3 regions of the Mucilaginibacter sp. 5C4 genome follow, and region 2 is predicted to be linked to each of the others. Evidence: riboswitches for the same ligand, from Rfam matches in the RefSeq annotation. Region 2 holds a riboswitch; each other region holds the start of a gene.
The links. A riboswitch is a leader RNA that binds a small molecule or an ion and turns the genes downstream of it on or off. The one in region 2 is predicted to bind S-adenosylmethionine.

Region 1: linked by a shared signal. The riboswitch ahead of metH (methionine synthase) and the one ahead of RHM67_RS12605 (O-acetylhomoserine aminocarboxypropyltransferase/cysteine synthase) in region 2 are both predicted to bind S-adenosylmethionine.
Region 3: linked by a shared signal. The riboswitch ahead of RHM67_RS08255 (SusC/RagA family TonB-linked outer membrane protein) and the one ahead of RHM67_RS12605 (O-acetylhomoserine aminocarboxypropyltransferase/cysteine synthase) in region 2 are both predicted to bind S-adenosylmethionine.

Annotation. Positions count from the first base shown of each region.
Region 1 is NZ_CP133775.1:809,395-812,800, reverse strand. It holds gene metH (methionine synthase) at 1-1,566, opposite strand, end outside; SAM riboswitch class I at 1,721-1,833, opposite strand; gene RHM67_RS03815 (Bax inhibitor-1/YccA family protein) at 2,146-2,883, opposite strand; gene RHM67_RS03810 (hypothetical protein) at 2,975-3,406, opposite strand, start outside.
Region 2 is NZ_CP133775.1:2,680,827-2,684,232, reverse strand. It holds gene RHM67_RS12610 (trans-sulfuration enzyme family protein) at 80-1,195, shown strand; SAM riboswitch class I at 1,337-1,448, shown strand; gene RHM67_RS12605 (O-acetylhomoserine aminocarboxypropyltransferase/cysteine synthase) at 1,682-2,995, shown strand; gene RHM67_RS12600 (alpha/beta fold hydrolase) at 3,076-3,406, shown strand, end outside.
Region 3 is NZ_CP133775.1:1,752,801-1,756,206, reverse strand. It holds gene RHM67_RS08265 (hypothetical protein) at 1-249, shown strand, start outside; gene RHM67_RS08260 (hypothetical protein) at 219-851, shown strand; SAM riboswitch class I at 1,109-1,217, shown strand; gene RHM67_RS08255 (SusC/RagA family TonB-linked outer membrane protein) at 1,598-3,406, shown strand, end outside.

The DNA of each region.
Region 1 (3,406 bases), 1.9 Mb from region 2:
CTGTGGCGGGAAACCAACTTCATCAACCAATATCCTGTAACAGCGACCACAAATTTCTTTACGGCGTTCCAGTGAATCGGCCTGGCCGGTTTCATCAAAGGCCATTACCACGGCTGCAGCGCCATAGCTCAGAATCTTGCGGGCGTATTCTTTAAAGTTCTCCTCGCCCTCTTTCAGGGAAATAGAGTTTACGATACCTTTCCCCTGCAAACATTTCAAACCGGCTTCGATAACCGTCCACTTGGAAGAGTCGATCATGATGGGTAGCTTGGCAATATCGGGTTCGCTTGCAACCAGGTTCAGGAATTTTACCATCACCGCTTCCGAATCGATCATTCCCTCATCCATGTTGATATCGATGACCTGCGCGCCACCTTCTACCTGTTGCAGGGCAACGGTTAGGGCAGCCTCGTAATCTTCGGCAAGGATAAGTTTAGAGAATTTTGGCGACCCGGTGATGTTGGTACGCTCGCCTATGTTTACAAAGTTTGTTTCGGGGGTAAGAGTTACAGCTTCCAGGCCGCTTAAGCGCAAATAAGGCTCAATTTCGGGAATCAAACGCGGGGAATATTTAGCGGCCTTATCGGCAATACATTTGATGTGATCCGGCGTGGTGCCGCAACAACCACCCACAATATTTACCAGCCCGGCTTTGATAAAATCATCAACCTGGTGTGCGGTTTCGTGCGGGGTTTCATCGTACGCGCCAAATTCATTTGGCAAGCCGGCATTTGGATAGGCCGAGATAAATACACCTGCTTTTTCAGAGAGTTCCTCTAAGTGGGGCCGCATCTCCTTTGCACCCAAAGCACAGTTTAAACCAACCGATAGCAGGTTAGCATGACTGATCGAGTTCCAGAAAGCTTCTACTGTTTGCCCTGATAAAGTACGGCCAGATGCATCGGTAATGGTACCCGAGATCATCACACCGCCGGTATCACGGAAAGCCAAATAATCTTTACCCGCTGCTGCACATTCTTTTTTATACCGGTCGATGGCGAACAATGCCGCCTTTGCGTTAAGGGTATCGAATATGGTTTCGACCAATAGCACATCCGATCCGCCATCTACCAAACCGCGTACCTGCTCATAATAAGCCTCGGCAAGGTCATCAAATGTAACGGCGCGGTAACCTGGGTCGTTCACATCCGGCGACAGGGATGCCGTACGGTTTGTGGGACCAACGGCGCCAGCCACAAAACGTGGTTTCGAGGGGTCTTTTTTGGTGTACTCGTCGGCCACTTCGCGGGCTATGCGGGCACCCTCGTAGCTTAATTCGTAATCAAGTTCTTCAAGGTGATAATCGGCCAGTGAAATCTTTTGTGTACTGAAGGTATTGGTCTCGATGATATCCGCACCCGCGTCTAAATACTCAGCATGGATAGCTTTGATCACATCCGGCCGGGTAATATTCAGCAAGTCGTTATTGCCTTTAAGGTCGGATGCATGGTCACGGAAACGCTCCCCACGAAAATCCTCCTCGGTAAGCTCGTACTGCTGGATCATGGTACCCATAGCCCCGTCAATAACCAATATGCGTTTCTGTAGTTCTTTTCTAATATCCATTGTTTGGTATCAAGTAGCGAGTATCAAGTATCAATTACCGAAAGTTCGATACGTGAGCATAATATCCAGCGCAGGAAAAAGGTCCTGATACTTGATACTAATTACCTGATACTAAAAAAACTTATTTCGAAAAGCCGGGTGTTATATTGACTTTCACTTATCTGTCCCATCCGCCAATTGGCTGGTTGAGTAGAATGTAGCACCTTGTTAAGTAACAGGTTGCCAAGACATCGCAGGGTCTAATCCCTCCGTCTTTCTCCATAAGCGTTACAAATATGAATAATAATGTTGTAAAGTGCAAGCTTATAAATTGAAGTGTTGGGATAAAGCCCGATTTGCTCCGCTTGGAAATCCGTTAGCTTCAGCCAACGGCAATGATATAATTTTACCCCGTCTCAATTGTACCTGATGTGGGAGAAGTAGCTTTGAAATTTCAGGCAAGTCAAACTTGTAAAAAATCATTGCCGCGCCATTTATGGGGCAGATAACAAATTAGACAATCCGGCTTTAGCCGAACCTCTAAAACAAAAAAGCCGCCTGCTCATAGCAAACGGCTTTCAATTTTATAAGACAATCCGCTTATCTCCTATTGCCGCCAAATATGCGAAGCAGTAAAAGGAACAGGTTAAGAAAATCAAGATAAAGGGTTAAGGCACCCATAATGGCTGTCTTCTTACCTTCGGCACTGCCATACTCGATACCGGCACCAATGCGTTTTAGCTTTTGTACATCGTAAGCGGTTAAGCCTACAAATACAGCAACCAATATATAACTGATCAGTAAGTCGAAACTGCTGCTGCGGAAGATGAACACGTTTAACACGGTTGCAATAATACCGCCAACAAGCAACATGATCAGGATTGAACCAAATTTGGTAAGGTCCTGATTGGTTGTGTAACCACCTATTGCCATTACACCAAACACTACAGATGCTGTAATAAACGCGCTTGATATGGTACCGAAGTTATACAGGTAAAATATATAGCTAAGGCTTACACCCATAATGGCCGAAAAAGCCAGGAACATAATAACGGCAGTTACGATGCTCATTTTACTAATGCGGCTTGATAATATCAACACGAGGATAAAAGGGGCGAACATGGTTATGGTACCGAAAATATTGTTGCGACCTGTTGCCGGATCGCGCAGCATGCTCGATAGCTCGGGTATAAACGCAAAAGTATAAGTGCAAAGGGCCGATATACCTAATGCAACAAACATCCATAAAAACACATTCGCGATAAATTTGCGGGATGCCTCGGGATTTTCTACATAACTTACGTTTTCGTAAACGTAATTTTGAGTTTTGGTTTCCATTTATTTTTTAGAAATTATTTGTACGAATATAGTAAAAACGCAGCAATGCATATAAAGTTGTAGCTTTTATAAAGCTTACAATGGGATGAAATTAGTTAAGCCTTTTGGTTAGCTGTTCTTTTACCATTTTAAATACCTGTATAGGTTTTAAGGCGCGCCAGTTCAGTTCATCCAGCTGCCCGCCAAAGTTAATGTAATAGTCAATGTTGGCGCTTTTAAACTCGCGGATCACATGCTCCTGGAAATTGATGCCGGCTATCCAGCCATCCTCCACCTCCTGGAACCATTCCTCATAATAACTATCGTCCGAGAAATGGAAGTTAAGTACATTCTCGCCTATTAAGATGAATTGGTTTACGCCCTGGTCTATCATCAGTTCTATCAGTTCGCGCTTCATCAGCATAATATCATTGTTAATGGCATCGTTCCATTCCCCAATAAACTCTATGATGCTGTACCCACGGCCGTAATCAACGTATAAAACTTTAAGGTACAGCGTGTTCGACCCGAATGAATCCCATTG
Region 2 (3,406 bases):
TTATATAATTACGCAGAAAGTAAATAAAGTGCTACACTTTACACGTTAAAAAAAAATCAATTTATAAATTAGCAGCATTATGAAAATAGAAACTATAGCCATCCATGCAGGTAACCATACCGATGCCTCAACAAAAGCAGTTGTACAACCCATTGTTATGGCAACTACGTTTGAGCGCGATGCTGATGGCGGGTTTTCTGCGGGCTATCAATACAGCCGTTCGGCCAACCCTAACCGAACCTCGTTAGAAAATGTGCTGGCACAATTAGAGGGCGGTGTTGAGGCTGCGGCTTTTTCATCCGGTAACGCAGCAGGCATGTCGGTTTTCCAATCATTGGAGCCGGGTACGCATATCATTGCGCCGGATGATATGTATCATGGCTTACGTAACCAGCTAAAGGCACTTTTTGCGGGGATATTGGAGTTTGATTTTGTAGATGTGAATGATAGTGATGTTTTACAGGCACATATCAAACCCAACACCGGAGTGATATGGATAGAAACACCATCTAACCCATTATTAAAAATTACCGACATTAAAAAGGTAGTGGCGATAGCCCGTCAGCACAATATAAAAGTAGTGTGTGATAATACCTTCGCCACACCTGTTTGTCAAAACCCGCTTGCTTTGGGCGCCAATCTTGTAATGCATTCATCAACCAAATACTTTGGCGGCCACAGCGATTTGATGGGTGGCGCGTTAATTACCGCCAAAAAAAGCGACTGGTGGGAAAAGATCCGCAATGTGCAAACCATGGGTGGAGCGGTGCCCTCCCCTATGGATTGCTACTACTTGGTGCGCAGTATTAAAACCCTGCCTTACCGTGTTAAAGGCCATGTACACAATGCGCAATTACTGGCCGCGTTTTTAGAGAAACACCTACGTATAGAGCAAGTAATGTATCCCGGCCTCCCTTCGCATCCACAGTATGATATTGTTAAAGCGCAGATGAGCCTTCCAGGCGCCATGATGTCGTTCACACTAAAGGGTGGCGAAGCGGAAGCGAAGAAAGTAGTTAATTCCCTTAAAATTTTTACCCAGGCCACCAGCCTTGGCGGGGTAGAAAGTTTGATTGAACATCGCGCCAGCGTTGAAGGAACGGATACCAAAACACCATTGAATTTGCTAAGAGTTTCGGTTGGGTTAGAACATATCGATGATCTGATAGCTGATCTGGAACAGGCAATGGTATAATATTTATAGACGAACACAGCTCTTTTACATCGAAATGATAATTTATTAAACATTTAATTTGGATTATAAATTCCTATTACCCTATATTTGAAACATTATTTGGTAGCAATACTACGATCAATTTTCCCTCACACGGATTTTGGTTTATAAAGAAGCGGCGAGAGATCAGGCTCAGAGAACCGCTGGCAACCCTACAAGGTGTAGAAGGTGCCAATTCCTGTCCCGGAGAATAGTTAACCGGGGGATATAAATTTTTAATCATGAAAAGTTTAACTTACCTACAGCAAAATACATCGCAGGCCCCATCGGCCCAAACTTTAGCATACAACCAATCTCAAGGCTGTATTTGTATGTGTTGTTGCTGCTGTTAATTCGCTAACACGTTCCCTTTTCTGTTTTCCTGAAAATACGTGATCTGCCGAATGGGATAGTTTTATCCTGCCGTAATCTTAACATTTCCAATTAAAAACTCTTAATCTACAGAACATGTCTAACTTAAAATTTGAAACACTGCAACTACATGCCGGTCAGGAAGTTGATACTACCACAGGTGCCCGTGCAGTACCATTATTTCAAACCTCTTCATACGTATTTAAAAATGCCGAGCATGGCGCAAACCTTTTCGCGCTAAAGGAATTTGGCAACATCTATACCCGTTTAATGAACCCCACCACCGATGTTTTTGAGAAGCGCATTGCTGCTCTTGAAGGTGGTATAGCGGCTTTGGCAACAGCATCCGGACAGGCAGCGCAGTTCATCGCGTTAAACAACATTTTACAGGCCGGCGATAACTTTGTTACTTCCCCTTTCCTATATGGCGGTACATACAATCAATTCAAAGTAGCTTTTAAACGTTTGGGTATCGAAGTACGTTTCGCCCAGGACGATACAGCAGAGAATATTGAAAAACATATCGACAATAAAACCAAAGCTATTTATACAGAAACTATTGGTAACCCCGGTTTCAGTATTCCCGATTTTGAAAAATTGGCGGCATTAGCCAAAAAGCACGATCTGCCGTTGATAGTTGATAATACATTCGCAGCAGGTGGGTACCTGTTCCGCCCATTACAACATGGCGCGCATGTGGTTGTGGAATCTACTACCAAATGGATCAACGGACATGGCACAAGCATTGGCGGTGTTATTGTTGATGGCGGTACTTATAATTGGGGTAACGGCAAATTCCCGCAATTTACCGAGCCAAGCGAAGGTTACCATGGATTAGTATTTAATGATGTATTTGGTGTTAACGGTCCGTTTGGCAATATCAACTTTATTATTCGTGCCCGTGTAGAAGGTTTGAGAGATTTCGGCCCTTCGCAATCACCATTCAATTCATGGCTAAATATCCAGGGATTGGAAACCTTATCCCTGCGAGTACAGCGCCATGTAGATAACACGCTTGAATTGGCCAAGTGGCTGGAAAAACACCCGCAGGTAGAATCGGTTAACTATCCGGGGTTAGAATCGTCTGCATATCACACGCTTGCCAAAAAATATCTAAAAAATGGCTTTGGCGCGGTATTGTCGTTCAAGATAAAGGGTGACAAGGAATTGGCGAATAACTTGATTGACAACCTGCAATTAGTTAGCCATTTAGCCAACGTTGGCGATGCAAAAACATTAATTATACAACCATCGGCTACTACGCATCAGCAATTATCAGACATTGAGCAGATCTCTGCAGGAGTACTGCCGGGCGTATTACGCGTGGCGGTTGGTATTGAACATATAGATGATATTAAAGCTGATTTTGCACAGGCATTTGCCAAAATACAGCAGCTTGAATTAGCATAAGAGTTTTTTAGTTTTTTAAGTGATGTTATTATGGGGGCGGTTGTTTTAGCCAACTGCTCCCCAATAACGAAGAATAACAAATGAGCACACAGAGTTTTACATATACCGGAACGTTTGAACTGGAATCCGGCCAGAAACTGCAAGGACTTACAATTGGCTTTACTACCTATGGAAGCCTCAATAAAAACCGGGATAATGTGGTATGGGTATGCCATGCCCTAACTGCAAATTCTGATGTTTTTGACTGGTGGAAAGGGCTTTTCGGCCCCGAAGACCACTTCAATCCCGACGAACATTTTATTGTTTGTGCTAATGTGTTAGGCTCGTCTTATGGTACAGTTAGCCCTCTTGACACTAATCCGAATACAGGCCAGCCATATTACCTGGCTTTCCCGGAGTTTACCATTCGTG
Region 3 (3,406 bases), 930 kb from region 2:
TACGGTGCCGAATGGACCACCACACGGGGGCATGGCAATGTATTTTCTGCTAAACCCTATAACCATCAGTCGCTTTATGATGTCCGAGATCAGCGCGATACGGTAATAGGGCGGGTGAAAGGCAGCTTAATATCCATTTATCGGCCAACCACCCGAGTGGCAAAGATAATTTTGGATATTCTTACGACCTGGTCAACTCCATTGAAGTATGGAATTCGGTGCTTTGGAGCAAAAACGCCAATGCAATAATGATCTGGGACGATATGCTATCCTCTGGTCGCAAACTCACCGGCAGAGGTGGCAGCGACGCCCACCATGGTACGCCAAATTCGCCCGATAAGGCAACTCCTAACAGCAGCCAACGAAATGCTAACTATGTAGGCACCCCAACAACATGGTTTTTTGCTAAGCAGCGCACCAGCCAGGCGGTGATTGATGCGCTTAAAAATGGCCGGGTTTCCATCAGTACTAACCCGTATGCGCCCCATGTAGAATTTTATGCGGATATCAATGGTGATGAAAAAATGGATATGATGATGGGCGATAATGCCAAAGCAACGGGCAAACAAGTAAAGTTCCGCGTCCGGCTATCCGGTCAGAGCATCCCTGCCGGAAATTTCACCATAAATGTTATTAAAAACGGCAATAAGTGTGGCACCTATCAAACAATCGACAAAGCACCATTCGTAGAGTTTACAGAAACCCCGGAAACATCAGGCCGAACTTATTATCGTGTAACGGTAGATGGGCCTTCAACTAATTACCCGCAGGTGCCGGGCGCGGCCGCATTAGCCGGAAATATGATAGGGCTGTCTAACCCCATATATTTTAATTTCGATCCCAATTTTTAAGGATTAAGCAATCCTGATTAAAGCGAATCCAATTAAGAAAAAGAGCATTAGGGTTCGTTCTCAATCCTTTTGGCTCCAAAGCAAAATGCCTGCCCGGATAACGGGTGGGCATTTTGCTTTTATTTAGTCCCAAAAAAAACTTAAATAACCCTGTAAATCAACACTATAAAACACACGGAACAGAAAAATGAATATATTCTATAAAAACCGTAGATATTATGGAATATATTATATATTTGCATCTAAATAGTTCTTAATAATTATCAAGAAAGACTGAGGGATAGGCCCGATGATGTCTTAGCAACCTGTACGCCAAAGGTATAAAGGTGCTAATTCCTATTTGCAGCAATGCAGAAAAGATAATGTTCGCAAGTTATTGCATGCCTGTAAAGGCACTCATTAGACCATCACCATAACCCTGCCTGTTTAATTGTTAATTAGAACTGAACATAAAATCAGTCTATATATGAAAACAATCATTACTCTCATTAAACGAAGTCGTTTGCTTAGTACATTAAACTTCTACATCAATTTAAACCTAATTACCCGCATGCCTGCCATGTGTTGTTGCTGTTAATCTTACAGCCACGTTACCGGTATAGGCATTCCTGCTAATCCCCGGAAAAAATTATTACCAATTCATTCTTTACACTTTATTAAGCTCGCTGGTTCGGCATCGTTCGCCGCAAACCTGCACAGGCTTGTTATATTTTGTATTGGCATTTTTATCAAAAAGAATAAACAACATGTTTAAAATTTACAAACAGATACTGGCAATTGCATTGCTATTACTAACCATACAGCAGACAAATGCCCAGGCTGTAAAAATAAGCGGTGTGGTAACCGCGGCGTCAGACGGGCAGCCGTTACCCGGTGTAAGCATTGGCGTTAAAGGGTCTGCCGCAGGTACCCAAACGGATATTCAGGGCAAATTTACAGTTAGCGCAAACATAAACGATGTATTAAAGGCATCTTACATTGGCTTTACCACACAAGAGGTAACGGTTACTAACGACGGCGCACCCCTGCGGATAATTTTACTGGAAGCTCCCAACTCCCTTAATGAGGTGGTAGTAACCGCGCTTAATATTTCTAAAGATAAAAAGTCGCTGGGTTATTCCGTACAGGGCTTAAAATCAAAAGATTTTTCGGAAGCTAAAGAAACTAACCTGATCAACTCGTTCGCCGGAAAAATCGCGGGTGTGCAGGTAACCGGCAGTCAGGGCGATATGGGCTCGTCCCGCATTATCATCAGAGGGGAAACTTCTATCGCCGGTGAAAACCAACCATTATTTGTTATTGACGGTATTATAGTCGACAATGCTCAACGCCTTGGCACCAATGGCTCACGCGATTTCGCAAATCCCCTGGCAGATATTAACCCCGATGATATAGAAAGCGTAAGTGTGTTAAAGGGGCCTAATGCTGCCGCGTTGTATGGCTCGAGTGCTGCAGCCGGTGTTATACTCATAAAAACAAAAACCGGCAAAGGAACAGCCGGCCTGGGCATCACCATTAATTCCAACACTTCATTTGCAACCCTCAAGGTTTTTCCGGATTATCAAAACCAATATGGCCAGGGCTCGAACGGAAAATTTAGTTACGTTGATGGTAAAGGTGGAGGCGTAAATGATGGTGTGGACGAAAGTTGGGGGCCGCCTTTGGATGGCAGGCTGATACCGCAATTTTATTCTAACGGGCAACCTGTACCATTTGTAGCCCACCCTAATAACGTGCGCGATTTTTTTAAAACAGGTGTTACCTACAACAATGGCGTTGCATTGGCAGGTAGCGGCGAAAAATTCGACTACAGGATCTCGTATAACAACCTGCATCAAACAGGGGTAGTGCCAAATTCTTCGCAGGGCCGTAACACATTTTCTTTTAATGGTACATTTAGACCAACGCCCAAATTAACAGTTACTACTATAGCTAACTATATTAAAGACGATGCCGACAACCTGCCCGGCGCCTATGGCAGGCGGGCCACCAGTACCATGCTACAGTTTACCTGGTTTGGCCGCCAGGTTGATGTTAATCAACTCAAAAATTACCGCGATGCAAACGGCAACACATTCAACTGGAACAACAGCTATTACAGCAACCCCTATTTTATTGCACATGAAAATACTGTTGGCCAACATAAAAACCGCCTGATCGGTAGCGTGGAATTAAATTACAAAATCATTAGCGGGTTATCTGCCAACTTCCGTATAGGTACCGATTATTCTAATGACCGCCGCAAAAGCCGCGTTGCTTATGGTACCAACGGTACGCCATTCGGTTCGTACGAAGAGGATGCTTACGGCGTTACCCTAACCAATACCGAGGGCCGTTTACAGTACACTAAAAAGCTGAATAAAGACTTCAGTATCGATCTACTGGCCGGTGGTAACATCGCTACTAATTTAAACGAACGCAACTACCAGCTTGCGCCAAAACTGGCGGTAGCCGGCTTATATACGCTAAGCAACTCGCGCGACCCGCTGGTTTCATCAAACGAATACTACAAAACAAAAACATACAGTTATTTTGCATCGGCGCAAATTGGTTTC